2 linked regions of the Endozoicomonas gorgoniicola genome follow. The protein of the gene in region 2 interacts with the protein of the main gene of each other region in a pairwise test. Links are inferred from orthologs where the notes say so. Each region holds a gene or a part of one and is shown on either strand. Other genes may lie near its edges. The genes, in order: NX722_RS14490 and recJ.

Region 1 (9,438 bases), 2.1 Mb from region 2 along the record:
CAGGATTACCTAATTGTGTTCCGCGTTGATTGATTGCCAGAAAGCTGTTTTCCTTTGAGCGGTCTCGCTTAATCGGGTAGGCATGGTGGGTTGAGTATTGCATTGCTATAGCCAGATCGACCTCTAGTGTAATCAATTGTCCTATTAATGAACCTCCCTCAGGACTGACAAAAATACATTCAGCGCCAGCTTCCAGCATAGCACTAGAGATCATTGTGTTCGAAGTTCGGGAAAAGGAGAAAAAGCGCCGGTATTTTTTGATCATGTCATCGGTAATATTGTCATGTCCCCAATTTGTGCGCAGCTCAATCAGTATCGCAGTGATGGAATTGGGAACACAGTTTTTTATGACTTGACGTGGAATGCTTGGAAGCATTGGAAAACCTGCCGTTCTCGTACATGGAAGAAGCCAGTTCATCTATCAGAAAGTTTAAGGTTCACTTCCCATTGCATCAAGCCTGAATCGACGTTTTAACGGCAAATACAGGAAACCTGTTAACAGGCTTCCCAACTCTGGCTCAGAGTACCGGTAACTGCACAGGCTCAGGTATTTCTGAATCTTCTGGCAGCTGTACAGGTTTTGCCGGCTCATTTTTCTGGCAGGCCCAACCCCACTCTTCCTGCTGTTTCATAAAGTTTTCTGCTTTTTCTTCACAGAAACCAATAGTGTAGCTGGCATTCCAGAGAAGCTCTTCACTGTCGATACTGCCTTTTTTGGTGTAGTGTACCTCACAGGGAACCGGAGACTCTCTTTGCAGATAAATCACGTCAATGATACGGGTGTCGCGACCGTGAAGGCAGGTGTAGGAGTAGCTGTCTCCGGCAGTGGCCAGTGCAGAGTAACAGCTTAAGCCAATAGCAAGAGCAGTAGCAGCGTGTTTCATTCAGTCAACCTTATAAAAATGCAGATTCAATGTACCATAGTACGATATGCAAATTCATTGACTTACATGCGTAACAGCTCTTACAACCTTTTAGAAGGTGAGTACTGGTTGTTAATTACGATTCAAAGTATTTACTGAAATTGAGGATTTTCGTGCATTTCCTTAGTCAGGCTGTAAAAACAACCAGCACTTGTAGATAGATAGTGATTGGCGACCAAAGCTTGTTCGATATAGAAATGTAATTTCCGATACTCTTTTTCTAAAGGGCCGTTGGCACTCTCCGCTACCTTTTTCGACAAAAAGTTGTAAAAATTATCGCCGCTGCCATGAGATTCATAACTCCTGATGACTTCGTTCAAAATCGGGTAACGCTGGAGTACGTGTGGCTTCGATTTTAAATACAGAATAATATTCCGGCTTAATATCTCTTGCTTTGCAGGGGTGTGACTACAATAGAATTCCTTTCTCTCTTCGGTAAGCTGTTCAAAGTTTTTGTTAATATCAACTTCTATACCCCTTCCTCTCTCTTCAAACTTACTCTCAAGGTCGGCCAGCTAACAGACAATAAAGTTTCAACCTGCCCGGCTGCGTCTTAAAAATACACTACAGTATTCTGTGACTGCCCCCGGCCTATCGAGGCTTTACGGCAATTTTGCTTCAGGGTGCTGTACCATTCTGGATTATTTGCAGGCGCAGGCAGCCGTCAATCCGAAAACGATAACAACAACTATAAGAGCCAGTGTACGAGTTTCATAGTCTGGCTCAGATTGCCCTGAGCTGTATCTGGTTCCGCTTGTCAATATGACATTTGTTGAATGAGCGTCCGTAGGATGAATCGTTGAGGGCATGAGCTGATCATCAGTTAACAAATGAATAAACTCACTATCCTGGTCAGCACAGCCGCTCCGTCGTACACGCAGATAAATCCTATCCCGCGCTTTCACCTTACCTTCAAGCCGGAGTTTGAAAGCCAGACCGCCATTCATGTAGTACGCATCGGCATGAAAATAGCTTCCCGGCTCGCCATTTTTGTAATCAACAAGCTGTCCGTCCAACTCGAAAGCGGTGACCGGGTCGCTCATTACTGACTTTTCCTGCTGATAAAACAGGAAACCGGTCGCAGTGCAGTAGGGACTTTCCGGCAGCTCTGAGCTGTCCAGCTCATACTTTAGCCAGATATCTTTTACCCCATCTTCCAACCGGACGGGGTTCGTGGTGTCGGGAGGTAAATCGAGAGCCTTGTTATTCAGGTAACGCAGATGCACCGAATGAACATTCTCCGGAAACTTCAGGTAAGGTAAAGCCTTGTCATTTTCCAGCGGTATCATAGGGGTTTCATCAAACGTGTTATCCGCTTTTTCCACCAACGTTGTGTGAGCAAGAACCGTTCCGTCGCACTGACGAAAACGGAGCTGGTAAAAACCCTCCTTTTCATTGCTCATATCATGAAGCGTCATAGAAATGGTCTGGTTCCCCCAGCGGGAAAGCAGTTTATTCTGATCCTCCATAATCACCAGCCCCCCTCCCTTTTGTGAACTGGCTATCAACTGATTCCTTAACTTGTACAACTCAACTTCAGGAGGAGAATAAGAACTGGCAGAACAGTGAGGAAGCATCCCTTCAAGGCGATATTCCAATGTGACCGGGTCGCCATCCTCACCATAATGCACCTTTAAAGGTCCCTTGATTGTTGCGACCCGGGCCTCAGAAAAAGCAAAGGGAACATAACCCAAAAACAAAACCCACAAGATACGTCTTAGTATAAAAAAACTGTACCTGACGTAGACAGGCATCACTCTCTTAGCTGCATTCATACGACTATGACTACCCAATCACCAGTTCATTATTTTAATGACGTTGACGTATTGTTCAGGCTGGAATAACGAAGAAAACCTAAGCGTGCCAACGGGTATTCAAGATAGCATGCAAATAGTGACCCGTAGCAGTTAACGGGCAAACTGACCTTTACTCCTCAGGCAATATATTACGCATTCACTTTTTTTTATAATTTCTACGTCGTGAGCCGTTTTTACGCGGATATGATTTCTTCCGATAAGAAGCTTCAGTGCGGGGAAGCTGGCTGAAATCAGCTCCCCCTTCACTCAGCGCCAACGTCAGCAAACTGCGCAGTTTATCGTCCAGGCTGCCCATAAATCCGGCATAAGAGCCTTTCCGTTCAACAATGTCATTGAGTGCTGATTCCCACTGCGCCGTCATATCCGGTTGACCAACAGCATCGGGCAATGCCCTGATCAGTGCCTTGCCGGTTGCCGTCGCATGAATCTCTTTGCCCTGCCTTGTAAGAAACTGGCGATTAAAAAGCAGCTCAATAATACCTGCCCGCGTCGCCTCGGTTCCCAAACCATCGGTTTCCTTGAGAATCTTGCGAATCTCCGGGTCTTTTACAAAGCGCGCGATTCCCGTCATGGCGGACAATAAGGTGGCATCCGTAAACGCTTTGGGTGGCTGGGTCATTTTGTCTTTAATCTCAGCGTCAATGCACTGTACTGAATCGCCTTTACTCAGGTCCGGCAAAAACTCATTGGTTGCCTCGCGTTCATCGCCCGAAGGGTCAGAAGCCTGCTCTTTTCCCTTTCTGGCAAAAAGCACCTTCCAGCCTTCCTGAACCGTCTGCCGGCTTTTCGCCACAAACAGCCCTCCTTCAATCAGGATTTCAAGCCTTCGGGAAGTAAAACGATGGTCATCGTAAAACTGGGCAACGTACTGACGGGCAATCAGGCTGTAAAGCTGCCGCTGTCGTGCATCCAGTTTGAACAGATCCGTTCTTCGCGAGGTGGGAATAATGGCGTGATGAGCGCCCACTTTTTTGTCATTCCAGGCTTTGCTTTTCCGTTCAGGCAGCGCCTGATCCACGGCTTTGCTGAGTGACTCATCATTGCTGCGAATCGCTGCCAGTACTTCCGGTGATTCCTGCCAGTGTTCAACCGGCAGATAGCGACAATCGGACCGGGGATAGGTCACCAGTTTTTTTTCATAAAGCTTCTGACAGACATCAAGGGTTTCCTTCGCGTTCATCTTCAACTGTTTAGCCGCATCAATCTGCAAAGACGACAAGGAATAAGGCAAAGGGGGTGACTCTTTACCCTGTTTATTCATGGCTTTACTGATTTCACCAGGCTTGCCTTTTACACGTCCGGCAACATTTTCAGCCAGTCGCCGGTCCAGAACCCGGCCGTCTTCGTCCATCCACCGCTGACAGGCTTCGCTGGGCTGCCACTTGGCACGAAACTGAACATTGTCTTCTGAATTCAGTAGAGCAAACACATCGTAAAAGGGTTTTGCGACAAAGTTTTCACGTTCCTCGTCCCGCTGAACCACCAGCCCAAGTACTGGTGTCTGTACCCGTCCGATGGACAACAAACCGTTATGACCCGATTTTCTGCCCAATACCGTATAGGCACGGGTCAGATTAATCCCGTACAGCCAGTCAGCACGGGATCGAGCCAGCGCCGACACCGACAGAGGCACAAAGTTGTTGTTATCCTGCAAACGCTGCAGGGCTTTCTTAACCGCCGAACCATTCAGATCATTCACCAGCAGACGCCGCACCTGTTTTTTGCGGGTTGCAGACAGCTTCAGGTAATCCAGCACCTCATCCACCAGCAGTTGCCCTTCACGGTCGGGGTCGCCTGCGTGGACGATGGTATCAGCGGTTTTCAGCAGTTTACGAATCACCGACAGCTGTTTACTGACGCCTTTACGGGGCTTGAGTTGCCACTGTTGAGGCACAATCGGCAAGTGTTCCAGTTTCCACTGCTTAAAGGCAGGGTCGTACTGGTCAGGTTCCGCCTGTTCAAGCAGATGCCCGACGCACCAGGTGACATAATCGCCCTGTGAAGTCTCAATATACCCTTCATGTTTTTTGTGAGGCTTTGGCAACACATCGGCAATCGCCCGCCCAAGGCTGGGCTTTTCAGCAATAATCAGTCGCATAAAGTCCGTATCGTTGGTTCGAGCGGCTATGATCTCATATTGCTCAGCCCTGTGTTAACCCATTCATAAACTGCCAGATTAACCAGTTTTATCTGCTGTTCTGCTGGAAAAGCAGGTTAATAAAGGGATGAGTCAGCCTCTCCCACAAGCTGGGATTAAGCTCAGGCAAAGTGTCCGGCGTATTTCCAAAATTACTGGTCGTTGGCTCTACAGGGTTTTCATCCGTAACTTCGCCTAAAGTACCTTCAACCGGGGCTTCCTCTACAGCGGCTTCGTCCTGAGTTTCTGGTAACGCCCTTTCACCGTACACTGCATAGACAAACTGAAATAGGTCGTCTGGCAACGAGAATACTGCCTTATAGGCTGATTGAGTAACCATGAACCTGTATTCTAAAGATCTACCATTAGATATGTTCACCACACGATGATTCCATGTAGTGTTGCTGGGTAACGATTCTTCCGAGACGGTACCCGGGGCACCTAACATATCTTTAACAATGGGTCTAACTAGTGCCTGTCAGAAAACCTATGAAAATTGAGTCACTGACATTCATCAAACAGTAGAACTGCTCCGCAAGCATTATCAGAGTCTCGCTTATAGGGCACTTCTTGATCAAAGTGCTTGCAAAATAGCCAAAACTGCCATTTTACGAACGTGCAGAACCCTCATGCACCCATGATCAAATTTCGGACGGCAAAAGACTGCTGTCAGTAGGGCTAAAAATCCCGTTCTTGTAAAATCCTGCCCAAGCGCTTCAGGTTGCCACCCACAACCGCAAGGGCAACATAGCGCTTGAAGGCATCAATGCCCTTGTCCGGACATTTATCGAGGCCATTGGCTTCCAGAGCATTAATGTCAGACTCTACGGCGGAATGCTTTCTTTTTGCCCGGGTAAACTCAAGGTGGTGCTCTCGTTTTTTGTCTTCTGCGGAAAGCCTGCCTTTCTTCGGCAGAATGGTTCGTTCCAGAAAGCCATCAAGTTCCTCAAGGTTGGCGGGGCTCCAGAACCCTTTGTCATAACTGACCTGGCTCAGCATGGGAAAGCGTTGTTTTGCTCCTTTTGCGATAGGCACTGCAACCTGATCGTCTGTCTGCTTTTGCATCACATGGTGATTCAGCGTGAAGCCAAACTGGTCTTGCAGTACGCATACCCGCAACCCCAACTCTACAGGAACTCCGGCTTTACCCTTGCTGATCCATTCTGTGTGGGGTTCAAAAATCGAGAACACCTTGTCGCTGTGAGGAATCTGCTGATGCTCGATCACCCGACGATAAATCAGATTAATCTGGTGACGACTGTGGGCAATGTAGTATTTGAGATTCTCCAGCGCAGACTCATCGGGGGCGCTTTTTTCTACCAGGGCAGCTGTGCTTTCTGCCTTGCGGATAATGTCGAGACTGTACTTAATGTATTCAAGGTGTGCCGTTTCAATATCGTGCTGACGTGACCGCTGTTTAAACTCGCAGGCAGCAACGGAATGTTTCAGATTCCGCACCTTGTGATAGCGCTTTCGATGCTGTTTTTTCAGGTATTCCCGCTGACGCCACGCTGGTAACTGGTACTGGCCAGCCAGGGTGGACGCAAACTCAATAGCCTTACGACAGGCATCGTTTAACAGGCTGATGTCTGTGGGAAAATGAACATCGGTCTTGACTACAAACGAATCGGCACGGCCATATAGCGGCTCATCTTTTTTTTAACCAGTTGATGGCCTGCTGCCACGACAATCTGGTTTACCTGGTCCAGTATTTCGGGCGTGAACAGGCTGATATTATCCTGCAATGTCTGGATATGATAAGAGTGCGTGCAGTAAGGACCGTGCCCAAGCATTTTCCGTAGCGTGCCGTGTTCATTGGCCAGCTCCTGAAGACGGTCATAATCACAGTTAGTGACCAGCCGCAGGGTGCCAAACACCAGTATGTTCCAGAGATCCATACCGGGACGACCATTATTACTGCTGGCAGGAATCATACTTTCAAGAACTTGAAAGACCTGCTCTCTCAGATCAGGTGTAACCCATATGTGCTGCAAGCCCCGCAAAAGCCGGGGAATATCATCTCTGGACTTGGGGTTGAATGTGATGGCGGAGATATCAACCTCGCCCAACTGCATTTGTGGATTAATGGTTTGACGCATAAACTCGAAAACAGCCTGTCTGGGAAAATCTTCGAGTATTATATTTGGCCTCAGGCTGTGTTTTTCAAGGGCTTGAGGGTTTTCGGACAGGCACTAACTACCTCTTTAAGTTGTTTAATAACATCTTCATACGAACAACATTGACAAAAATCGTCGTACTCAAAACTGTCAGTATCAGAAGAGTACGTGAGAATATGATGATGACATTGGCATGTATTAAGGGGATCAATGTCAAGATCAATGTCAAAATCAATTGACAGCGCATTTTGAGAATGCATTACCAAAAACAACAATAAGAAAGAAAGTTTTATTTTCAACACTGTCACCTCAATGTATCAATTATTAAGTTTCTTTTTCAGTTTCAATGGCTGTGGTCTTTCATACTGAGCTACTCTGTGTTAACAGATCAGCTACCCTGCCGAATTAAGAGGTTCAGCAAACCCGGCGTTTTCTGACTCTGACCATTCTAGACCGCTGGAAACAAAGTGGAGTATTAAAAATACCAGGCCTTGAAGGTCAGGAGCTGGCTTTCACTAATCTGGTAGAAATGGCCTGCCTGCTGCACGATGTGGGGAGGCAGCAAACGATACTGCCTACTGTATCGAAGATCTTTAAGATGCCTTGGATAAGGATCCGCAGCCCATCTTGCCAGCTATGATCTCATATTGCTCAGCACTGTGTTAACCCATTCATAAACTGCCAGATTAACCAGTTTTATCTGCTGTTCTGCTGGAAAAGCAGGTTAATAAAGGGATTAGTCAGCCTCTCCCACCAGCTGGGATTAAGCTCAGGTAAAGTGTCCGGCGTATTTCCAAAATTACTGGTCGTTGGCTCTACAGGGTTTTCATCCGGAGTTTCCTCTACAGTATTTTCGTCCGGGGTTTCCTCTACAGCGCCTTCGTTCTGAGGTTCTGGTAACTCCTCTACACCTGTTATTGTATAGAAAAACGGTGATAAGCCTAGCATCAAGAATCTTGCCCTATAGCGTTGTACAAGGACAGAGACAGGAAAACGCCCGCCCACTGTAGCATTCCTCGATGATTGAGTAACCGTAAAGCTGTATTCTATAGACCTGCCATTAGTTGTGTTCACCATACGACGATACCATTCAGTGCTTCGGGGTAACAATTCTCCCGGGAAGGTAACCGGGGTAGCTAACATATCTTCAACAATCTTACTAAATACCTCATCACTAAGTTGTTCAACAGCATCATCAAAACAGTAGCAACAAAGACAATCATCCTCGTACTCAACACTGTCAGTATCAGAATGGTAAATGAGAAGATGAGAATTCTGACATGGACTTTCAGGATCAACATCAAGATCAAGATAAAAATCAATTGACAGCGCATTTTGAGAATGCATTACCAAAAACAACAAGAGGAAAGAAAGCTTTATTTTCAACACTGCCACCTCAATGTATCAATTACTAAGTTTCTTTTTCAGCTTCAACGCTGTGGTCTTTCATGCTGAGCTACTCTGTGTTAACAGATCAGCTACCCTGCCGAATTAAGAGGTTCAGCAGACCCGGCGCTTTCTGACTCTGACCATTCTAGACCGCTGGAAACAAAGTGGAGTATTAAAAATACCAGGCCTTGAAGGTCAGGAGCTGGCTTTCACTAATCTGGTAGAAATGGCCTGCCTGCTGCACGATGTGGAGAGGCAGCAAACGATACTGCCTACTGTATCGAAGATCTTTAAGATGCCTTGGATAAGGATCCGCAGCCCATCGTGCCAGCTATGATCTCATATTGCTCAGCACTGTGTTAACCCATTCATAAACAGCCAGATTAACCAGTTTTATCTGCTGTTCTGCTGGAAAAGCAGGTTAATAAAGGGATTAGTCAGCCTTTCCCACCAGCTGGGATTAAGCTCAGGTAAAGTGTCCGGCGTATTTCCAAAATTACTGGTCGTTGGCTCTACAGGGTTTTCATCCGTAACTTCGTCTAAAGTACCTTCATCCGGAGTTTCTTCTTCAGCGTCTTCATCCGGAGCTTCCTCTACAGCGTCTTCGTCCTGAGTTTCTGATAACGCCTCTTCACCTACTATTGTATAGACATCCGTTAAGCTTGGTATTGATAATGTTGCCTGATAGGTTTGTACACGGACAGAGCCTGGAAAATCTCCGTCCTCTATAACACTCCCCAATGATTGAGTAACCGTGAATCTGTATTCTAAAGAACTACCATTAGCTATGTTCACCATACGATTAAATTCAGTGCTTCGGGGTAATGATTCTCCCGAGAAGGTAACCTGAGCATCTAACATGTCTTTAACAATGGTACTAAATACCTCCTTAAGTTTTTCAATTTTATAATCAAACGAATCATTACAATAATAACAAATATGCGAGTCATAAACACTGTCAGTATCAGAATCGTACTTGAGCATATGACAACATTCTATTGTATAGTAAGTTTCAGCATAAGGATTAGGATCAGGAACAAGATTAATATTAAAAT
Region 2 (9,376 bases):
TTCCTGGGACTCTGCAGCGGATTGAGCTGAAGTATCTTCTGAAGAGTCTTCTGAAGGCTTTTTATCTGTCTCGTCTAGGCTCTCCTCATTTTCTACAACTGTTTGCTCTTGTTCCGGGAAGGTGCCTGATGGAGTATCAGGTGGTGTTGGTTCACTGCTTGGGGGATGGTATACGGATAACACTTTTATGCTGCCGTAATCACCGGGCACTAAACTAACGACTTCCTTGTCTTCTACTTTGCCTGTCAAATCCCCTCCATACGCAGCATTGAGTATGAAAACAAAAAACGCTGCAAATACAGGCAGCACTTTAGGAGTGTGCATAAACTGGACCCCTTGAACGGAACTTTGTACAAGTAAAATATCATCGTTTGATGACACGGATAGAAGTCTAGTTCATAGAGTCGGTTACATTTGAATTTGCACAGCCATGGTCAGTTTATTTCAGAATAATTTCTGACCAGAATCTGAGAGCCTGCACTGGATAAAAGACAGTAGGCGACAAACCAGTAGAAGCCGTTGTGTAACTGTGCATTGAAGTTAATTGCTGCACTTTCCGACGAGGCGGCATTGGCTGCCAGCAGGGCAATAATCACCCCCATGGCAAAGACATCCGACATGGACCATTTGCTTAGCAGGGTGTTGACCTTGAGCAGGGTGGCAGATGATTGTGAAAGACAGGCGGCCATCAACAAAACAGACTTAATGGCTGGAATCACGACGCTGAACACCAGAATCAGAACAGCAACAAAGCGATAGCCAAATTGCCAGAGGTCTTCAGCAGTTCCCAGGATGCTGCGGGTCTTGTCGTAAACCAGGCTGTCACCGCTGACTCTCAGGCTGCCCAGAAACTGTCTGGCCATGGATTTCATGGCTGGGTGCATGTCCTGCTGCTCAACCAGGGTTTTACCTGTTTCCACCAGAGCCTGGTGGCTGAGTGACGCCTGCAGGGTGATTAATGGCTGAGTAATGCCTGGTATAAGCAGGGCAAGGGAGAGCAGTAAAATAATCAGTGGTGCGAGTTTTTTTATTCGGTTGGTTGTTGTCATCATTGTTATAGCCAGCGGTAAGCATTTGTCCTGATCACACCAGATTAGAGTAAAAAGCAGGTTATGCAAACGCTGGCTGGCCCGGTTAACAGCTTTTTTGGGCTAAAGGCTTTTTCAGGCTAAAGGCTCAAAATAATCAACCAGTAATTGCAGGGATTGCTGCCCGCGGAATTCGTTGATATCCAGTTTGTAGACGGCATGGATACGGTTGACAGCAGGGTCTGGCCAGAGCTGGGGATCGATATTGAAGGCGATACCGTCCAGATAGAACTCGCTGTCAGGAATTTTTAAGACCATCTTCAGATGCTTCTGTCCCACTAAGCGCTGTTGTATCAGTTGAAAACGACCATCAAAACTCGGTTCGGGAAAGCTTTGCCCCCAGGGGCCGGCCTCTCTCAGCATCTGTGCGGTCTGCAGGGTGAAGTCATGACTTTCCAGTGTTCCGTCGGTGTGAATTTCCGCCTCCAGATCATCGGCATCCAGCTGTTTGCGAACGATTTTGTCAAAACAGTCTGAGAACGCTGTAAATCCATCCTGCTTAATGCTTAATCCTGCTGCCATGGCGTGGCCGCCAAATTTTATGATCAGATCCGGATGCTCCCTGGCAATGGCATCAAGGGCGTCACGCATGTGCAGGCCTTTGACAGAGCGGGCCGAACCTTTCAGTTCACCGTTATCCGCAGCCGCAAAAGCAATCACCGGACGGTGCAGTTTATCTTTGATCCGCGAAGCCAGAATACCGATAACGCCCTGATGCCAGCCCTGTTGATACAGGCTGACTCCCCAAGGCAGTTCTGTACTCTTGTCCAGGTTGAGTTTGGCGAGTTCGGCCATTGCTTCTTGCTGCATTCCAGCCTCAATATCCTTTCTGTCCCGGTTCAGGCTGTCCAGCTCAGAGGCAATCTCTCTGGCTTGTTCTATATGTGGAGTGAGCAGCAGTTCGATGCCGGTGGACATATCGTCCAGGCGACCAGCTGCATTGAGTCTTGGTCCCAGTGCAAAGCCAAGATCGCTGGCAACCAGTCTGGACTGGCTGCGACCGGATACGTCGATCAACGCTTTGATACCGGGGCGACAATGGCCGGCACGAATTCTTGCCAGCCCCTGGTGGGCAAGAATTCGGTTGTTTTTGTCCAGACTGACAACATCGGCAACGGTGCCGAGCGCCACCAGGTCCAGCAGGTCGAAAGGGTTGAAGGCAGGGCGATGATCAAACCAGCCGCGCTGGTTCAGCGTTGTACGCAGGGCGCACATAACATAAAAAATTATGCCGACACCTGCTGTGTTTTTGCCCGGGAACGGGCAGTCGGGCTGGTTTGGGTTCACAATAGCATCTGCGTCAGGCAGCTCTCGCCCGGCAAGGTGGTGATCGGTGACTACAACCTGCCAGCCTCTTTCCCTGGCAGCGGTAACACCTGAAAGGCTGGAGATGCCGTTATCGACCGTTACCAGAACCTTTGGCTGAAAGGATTCTGCGACTGTAACAATTTCAGGGGTTAAGCCATAGCCGTATTCAAAACGGTTGGGTACCAGGTAATCCACCTGTCCGCCCATGGCGCGAATAGCCAGTACACCGAGGGCGCTGCTGGTGGCTCCATCGCAGTCAAAATCACCAACTATCAGAATCTTCTTCTGCTCAGCAATGGCATCGGCAAGAATGCGGGCTGCGACATCAATATCTTTCAGATGGGTGTAATGGTGCAGCCCTTTTAACTGGCGTGCTATTTCGTCTTCACTGGATATCCCCCGGGCGGCATAAATACGCGCCAGCAGGGGAGGCAGAGAGGAAGACAGTAATTCAGTGACGTCTCGACGGATAATCTGTTTTTGCATGGTAGCCAGAAAGCAGGACAGTGATCTGCTTAATGATGCGCAATCACTGCTCGATACTCAATAGTTCAATTCGCTAATGAGCGGTTCTCTACAGTTCGTTTTCATACGGGTTGCTAATCTCTTTCAGCCAGCGTGTTGCGACTCCAGCCCCTTACGACGAAAGCGGTTTAAGTTTGAAGTACCACCAACAAACAAAACCAAAGTTAACCCTCAAAGAATCAGTATGATCCTGTCTCAAAAGTCACGACAGTTCACTATTATATTTTTACTATGTACTGTAGTTCTAACACCTATGAACGACAGGTGTTTACAGTTAGTGGCTGGAGACGAAGCCTGACCCGGAGTTGGGCAGGCTTCCAGTTTAAACTAATGTCGATGAATCTATGGTTCCCACGGCGAAGTGGGAGGTTCAGAGACCGGCTGGATTTCATCGAGCAGCTGTTCAAGATGACTGTTCAGCTCTTTGCTCAGGCGGCTTTCAATACGAACCAGCTCTTCATCAATCAGATTGCGAATCATGCGACGGCCTTCAGTGCGGAGCTGATGGCGCAGCTCGGTGGTACTGTCGTCATTGTTATCGTTATCGTTAATGCTGCCGGGTTCACCCAGGTTAATCACGGCTACGGTTTGTCGCCCTGATTCTGCTGGTGTTTGTCCATCAATCACATCGGTCAGCACAGGGATGTTCTCGCTGGTCTTTTCGAATGCGCTGTTTTTATCCAGCAAAACTTTGAGACGTTCCAGTTCGTTTAACAGGTCGCTGGTTTTTTCAGTATTCAATGCTGACCTCCTGCAGAAATATCGTGCAGTTCAGGTTTAATACCGTCGGTTTTGTAATCACGAAATTTCTGCCTCAGGGCTTCTACAGGTCCGGGGCTCTTATCAACAATTTCGCAGGTACGATGGAAATTTTTATAAAAACCAGGAATACCAGACGCGAGGTTGATCAGCAGAGCGCCCTTAATGTTGCCGGGGTCGGTATGCCCCAGGGTGATGGGGGCATTGTTGTCATCACTTCTGATTTCATGGGGAAGAAAGCGATCTTCCCGCCACTCCCATAACAGTCGATCCATGGTTTCGCACTGGATGGCATTGTCTGTATGAATGTGTACAGGCATACCGGAACGCCACGCCTTGTCAGTCAGGCGACAGGCGAAGTCTCGTACAGCCTTGGTAGACTGTTGTTGCAGCAGGTAGAAGGTAACTCGAGGCATCGTCAGAGTGTAATCGGAAACGGGCAGGGAGGAAAGGTTGAAACTGAAAGAGGACTCCCTGCGAAATAGCAGGGAGGTGAATTTCTTCAGCCCGTCAGGGTTGATATGTGCTATCTTCTTTCTGTCTCGTTGTAGACCTACCCTCGGGCAGAGGGGAAGTAATGTCAAACTAGCATCTCAAAGTTAAAGGCTTCAGTATCTGTAATTATGGGCAGGCTGGGTAGATGCCCTTCGGCAGTTACTTAACGTTGGTTCATAAGATATCACTCAACCAGATTACCCTTTTTCCGTTCGCTCAAAAAGGTTCGTAGGTAGTATGGAGATAGTATGAAGATCTGTATGGTTACAACCAAATTAGATTTTGCAGCTCAATCCATTCAGCGCATCAGGGAAGAAGCAAAGCACTTAGGTATCGAAGTTGATTTTGTTAAACCATCGGATCTTCAGTTTCAGGTAAAAGAAGGAACACTTTATTTTGGTAACAATGAGCTTTCCCGAGATCTTCCTGATGTGTTTTATTGCAAAACGGGTAGCTCAACGGTGACCTCTCATACGCTGAGCTGCATGCAGGCTCTTGAACTGTTCAGCGACACCAGAGTGCTTAACTCGTACCGATGTTTTGAAAAGTCCATGGATAAGTTTACGACTTATCTGTTTTTACAAAAAAATGGTGTCCCGACACCAGCAACGGTTCTGCTAAATGGACAGGTTGACTCGTCCCGAATCGCGGATGAACTGGGCTGGCCTCTGGTCTTTAAAGAAACCAGATCTGCACGCGGTCAATCCGTGGTTTTTGTTGATAACCAACATCAACTGGATGAACTCATTGGTCTTTATAACTCGGTAAGCAGAGAGGGGGCTCGTGCACTTGTGCAGCGTTGCTGTACAAAAAGTTTAGGTAAGGATATTCGTGTATTTGTCCTTGGGGGAAAGGCGTTTACTGCTGTTGAGCGAGATGCGGGTGGAAAATCAAGAAGGGCTAATATCTCTCTCGGAGCATCCGTTCGGGCTATTGATATTGACTCACAGATGTCGAAAATTGTGGAGCAAACTTGTCAGGCTTTAGACTTCAGCCTGGGAGGGGTTGATTTGCTTTACGGTGACGAGGGTTACGAAGTCAGTGAAGTCAACTTAGCGGCTCGATTTGATCGAATAGAAAAACCGACAGGCCATAACTTAGCCCGTGAAACACTTCTCTTCTTATCTCAGTCCACTTAAAGAGCCGGGTTTGCGTAGAACGAACCTGTAAACTATCTTTGACCGTGTCTTTTGCAGGCTTGGCGCCGGACTTGACCCACTGTCATCGCCAATACGAAATGACATTCAAGCTATCAATCAATTCTCAGATAAGGCTGGTTTTATTCGGTGAATTCCTGGTGATTACCTGCATCAGTATGACCGACCCTTATTGGCCCCTTATTCTGAAACTCTATCTTCCCGAACACAGTCATTCCAGTCTGGTTCTGTGGAGCACCGTCATTTATCTGGCTCCTTTTGTCGCCTCAGTGCTGGCCATACCGTTTTGGGGTTATATGGGGAGCTTTCTGGGTTATAAAAAAATGATCATTCGTTGTACAGTAGCGCTTGCTATTGTTCAGACGTTGCTGATTTTTACCGACCACATTGTCGAGATCTTTGTTCTTCGCCTTGTGCAGGGCGCATTTACTGGCTATACAGCCGTAGCGCAGGCATTTTTGGTCAGTAAAAAACCTGACGGAGAGCATAGCTTTTTAATTGGAAAAGTTCAGTCTATGATGGCAACCGGAACGATACTGGGGCCTGTCTTTGGTGGATTTATATCTCACTATTTTAATTATTATCTCATTTTCACTATTGCTTCAGTTACATTGTTTCTGTTAACCGTTGCTTGTGTTTTTTTTCTCTCAGAATCTCCCTTGATCAATAAAGGGAAGGATAAGGCTAAGTTAAAATTTAGCGTTTTTTTAAAATTATTAACGCCATTTAACTCTTATTGTTATCTTTTGGTTGTCTCAACTAAAATACTCCGTCGAATGAGTGCCTCATTTTTTGCTCTTTATGTTATTGATCAATTAAGTGGTAATAATTTACAAACGGGCACTTTATATGCGGCTATGGCTGCAATGGTTTTTTTGGTGGCACCTATCTGGGGCAAAGTGGAAGACCGTCACAATAAAAACGTCCGTTACCTTATATGCGGGCTTGTCATTGCACTGTTTTCAGCGGCTGCTGCTCAAGTTATTTACGGGTTCGCCCAGAATTTTGCTTCAGCGGTATGTGCCTCTGTTTTGTGGGGATGTGCCCTTGGGGTAACCAATACGCTGCCGTTATCGCTACTGACTCACCACCAGAAGGCATCTATGAAAGGTTTTGCCTTAAGTGTCGGAAGCAGTATGAATAGATTAGGAAATGTTTTTGGGATAGCTCTGGGTGGTTTTTTATATTGCTACTTTGGCTTTCAAGCCACATTCTTCAGCATTGGAATTGGTTATTTGTTGATAGCTTTCATTTTTTGGTGCTGCCGGGGTGTTGTTCTTAATAACAAAGATTGAAAAAAGCCAAAGAACATAGAGAGCGATCGACAACCCTGCGCTACCGAACGGCCGCAAAAGTATGAAGTTCGCTCCTTTTGAAATCCTTAAGGATGTTCCCGGTATTTCATTCAAAGTTAGTGCCAAATGAGGTCGCCCGGGGTTGATGGTACAATGACTTTACAACTCTACGACCTGCACTTCTCCGGAAGGTATTTCTACAGCTGGTTCTTCAGAGGCGGAGTCGCCTCTATAACGATATTCAATACCCCTACCAGAGCTGAACAGCTTTTCATAGGGCAACCCGTGACCTTCCAGCTCCTTCCTAAGCCCGTCCCACTTGAGAGTTCTGGTTTTCAGGTCGAACACATTACTTAGCTTGAGTTGTATCTCATCATACGACTGGTCCATTCGGATGGACACGTTAAGAAAATCCTCATAGACATTCCAGCCGGATAGATAAATCTCCGTCATGTCATTCCAGGTTGCCGGAAAATGCATTTTCATGTAAATAACCATAAGATCTGTAAAGTGATCTTTCACAAGGGTGTTAAAACACTCTTGCCCATCCTCTTTCTTATTAATGTCTTCTGCACAATATATAAGGTACTGCTCTTTCCTCTTAGAACCGGATCGATAGAGTATACGAAACTGAATATGCGCACCCTCGCCCACTTCCGTCCCCACATCTGTCGCAATGTTCGCATTTCCAACCTTTATGCCAACCACCTGCTCAAATGATCGTTTCAGAAACATAGCCAGCAAGCAGTCATTTTTCTGAAAAAAATCCTCAGGATCTTTATTGAGCTGGCTCATAGGGTAAGGACATGCCATTGATGGAGAATTTACTGTGTCTCTACTGCCATGCGCAAAGCAAGATGGTCTCTTACACTGCACCAGCAGAGAGCCCTCCAGACTTTTCCAATCGCTATGCTCCCCGACATCCGTTGATGCGAAGGGAGCCCTGCATGACGGGCATTTTGGGTTGCCACCGGCTTGATTTACTATATCGTCAAGGCATTTTTTATGAATTACATGGCAACATTTCAGTAAGGATAAGACTTCAGAATGTCCCTCAGGTTTATAAGGTTCCAGGCAGACAGGGCATTCATCATTTTCTGACCGTGCAACCACATCTGATTGCCTTGTATAAGTGAGCTCATGGCAGGAAAAACCTTCACTCCCTGGTTCAGATGCCTCCCCATCTGCAGTATTGTGATCAGTAGCAGCTCCTCCACCTTCAGTAGCACCCGGCAAAATGCAAGAGATAAATCCGGACTGGATCGTCTGACACGCCGCTGCTGTCTCTGCCGAATACAAACTGGTATCTAAAGGAAAACTATCACTGCCATTAACAGATAACAGGCTAAAAGCCGGTGCAAGCTTTGAGTCGTCGCAGTTTTCATCCTCATCCTGACCGAGCCCAAGTCTGGACTCTATTTCCCGACGCTCCTCTGGTGTGATGCCATCCTGGGATTGAAGATAAAAATAATGAGTATCTTCTGAAGCTTCTTCGCAGTTTATTATTATTTTCATCATCTGTTCACGTTGAGCAATATCATCTTCAATCTTTTGTTTCTGTGCTGTTTGTTCTTTTAAAAATTTTCCCGGAGCATATAAACTCTGAGGCAGAAAATTCGTAGAAACGTCAGAACCGTAATAGACATTTACACGCTGATCGTTGCTGGCTGCTTCAAAAAATTCCGGCAGAAACTTTTTTTCAGAACCGATAAAGAGAGCACCTGCCACAAGTGCCAAAAGATTAGAGTTAGGGGCATATTCTGAAGCCTTAACGACATTTTTATCAACGGCAGTAATGCTCAGTAGCATCACGAAGAGCAAGCGCAAAAATTTCACTTCTAATTTAATGTGTTTCAAACAACAAATTCTATCTTTCATTTTTTAAACCACCACTACTGTAAGGTATTTTAGTTTTTTAAAAGTTCAGTTTAGAGGCCGGCAGTGACTGCTGGCACTATGACTTTACCTATCTACGATCTGCATTTCTCCAGAAGGTATTTCTACAGGAGGTTCTGTTTGGCGGTGTACTTTTTAATCTGATGCTCACTATTGCGACTTTCGATCACAGGTAGCTCCCCACACCATCACCGCAGCTCAGCATTTAAAGCGGTATCGGAGTTAACAATACCGAAGAAGCTTCGCCTGAACTTACCTCTTTGGGTCAACAGCGAATCTGCCATCGTATCAATGGCGGTAATAGCCATCACGCTTTGTATGTAAGCCTCGATGAGATCATCAAGTGCAACCCCCAGACGGTTGAAGTCGCGATTATCCATCAGCATGAGGCGCTCAGACTGGCTAATCCAACCCTGGTGTTCGTTGCGGATGGATAAATTGGTACCCAGTATGTCCCATGAACTCATAGCCGGATCCAGTTCACCGACCAGCGGCGAGCGAGCCCGGCGTGCGTAAATGGCGAGAGGATAAAAGCCCTCAGGCGAAACGCCAACCATAAAACGCAGATCGGCTACATAGATGTGACCGTGCTTGTCAGGAATCGTTCCCAGATGGAAAAGACGCTCGAAGTCTCCATGTGACGACCAGTTGGAGTTACCGATCAGCGATTGAACAATGAAACGGTCATAGGGGAAGTCGAGTGTCATGAACTCCTTGAGTTCGGTCGAAGACGTGATTGTGTATACACCTTGCCCCGCATTGGCGTAGGGAACTTTTACCACTCCGAATCCACCAAGCCTCTCGACCCACATAGGAACATCTTCCTTTGAAAGATCACTAATCGTATCAGGCG

Evidence for each region.
Region 1: the proteins of recJ (region 2) and NX722_RS14490 interact in binary tests that used the Escherichia coli proteins (3 or more experiments, as listed by UniProt). The link is inferred for Endozoicomonas gorgoniicola from one-to-one orthologs.

Annotation. Positions count from the first base shown.
Region 1 is NZ_JAPFCC010000001.1:3,129,363-3,138,800, forward strand. Bases 2,358-5,346 are described here. They hold NX722_RS14490 (DNA topoisomerase III), read right to left. Parts: upstream 4,839-5,346; coding sequence 2,877-4,838; downstream 2,358-2,876. Other genes in these bases: NX722_RS14485 (immunoglobulin domain-containing family protein), read right to left, coding at 2,358-2,554; NX722_RS14495 (hypothetical protein), read right to left, coding at 4,927-5,217. In the rest of the region: NX722_RS14470 (hypothetical protein), read right to left, coding at 1-376; NX722_RS14475 (hypothetical protein), read right to left, coding at 519-884; NX722_RS14480 (hypothetical protein), read right to left, coding at 1,016-1,243; more of NX722_RS14485, read right to left, coding at 1,565-2,357; NX722_RS14505 (hypothetical protein), read right to left, coding at 7,691-8,380; NX722_RS14510 (hypothetical protein), read right to left, coding at 8,777-9,438.
Region 2 is NZ_JAPFCC010000001.1:1,000,048-1,009,423, forward strand. Bases 524-3,450 are described here. They hold recJ (single-stranded-DNA-specific exonuclease RecJ), read right to left. Parts: upstream 2,883-3,450; coding sequence 1,164-2,882; downstream 524-1,163. Other genes in these bases: NX722_RS04610 (paraquat-inducible protein A), read right to left, coding at 524-1,052; NX722_RS04620 (hypothetical protein), read right to left, coding at 3,264-3,450. Outside these bases: NX722_RS04605 (hypothetical protein), read right to left, coding at 1-324; more of NX722_RS04610, read right to left, coding at 435-523; more of NX722_RS04620, read right to left, coding at 3,451-3,662; NX722_RS04625 (DNA polymerase III subunit chi), read right to left, coding at 3,659-4,096; NX722_RS04630 (ATP-grasp domain-containing protein), read left to right, coding at 4,436-5,314; NX722_RS04635 (MFS transporter), read left to right, coding at 5,413-6,627; NX722_RS04640 (RING finger protein), read right to left, coding at 6,787-8,505; NX722_RS04645 (hypothetical protein), read right to left, coding at 8,712-9,376. UniProt on the Escherichia coli protein: Single-stranded-DNA-specific exonuclease.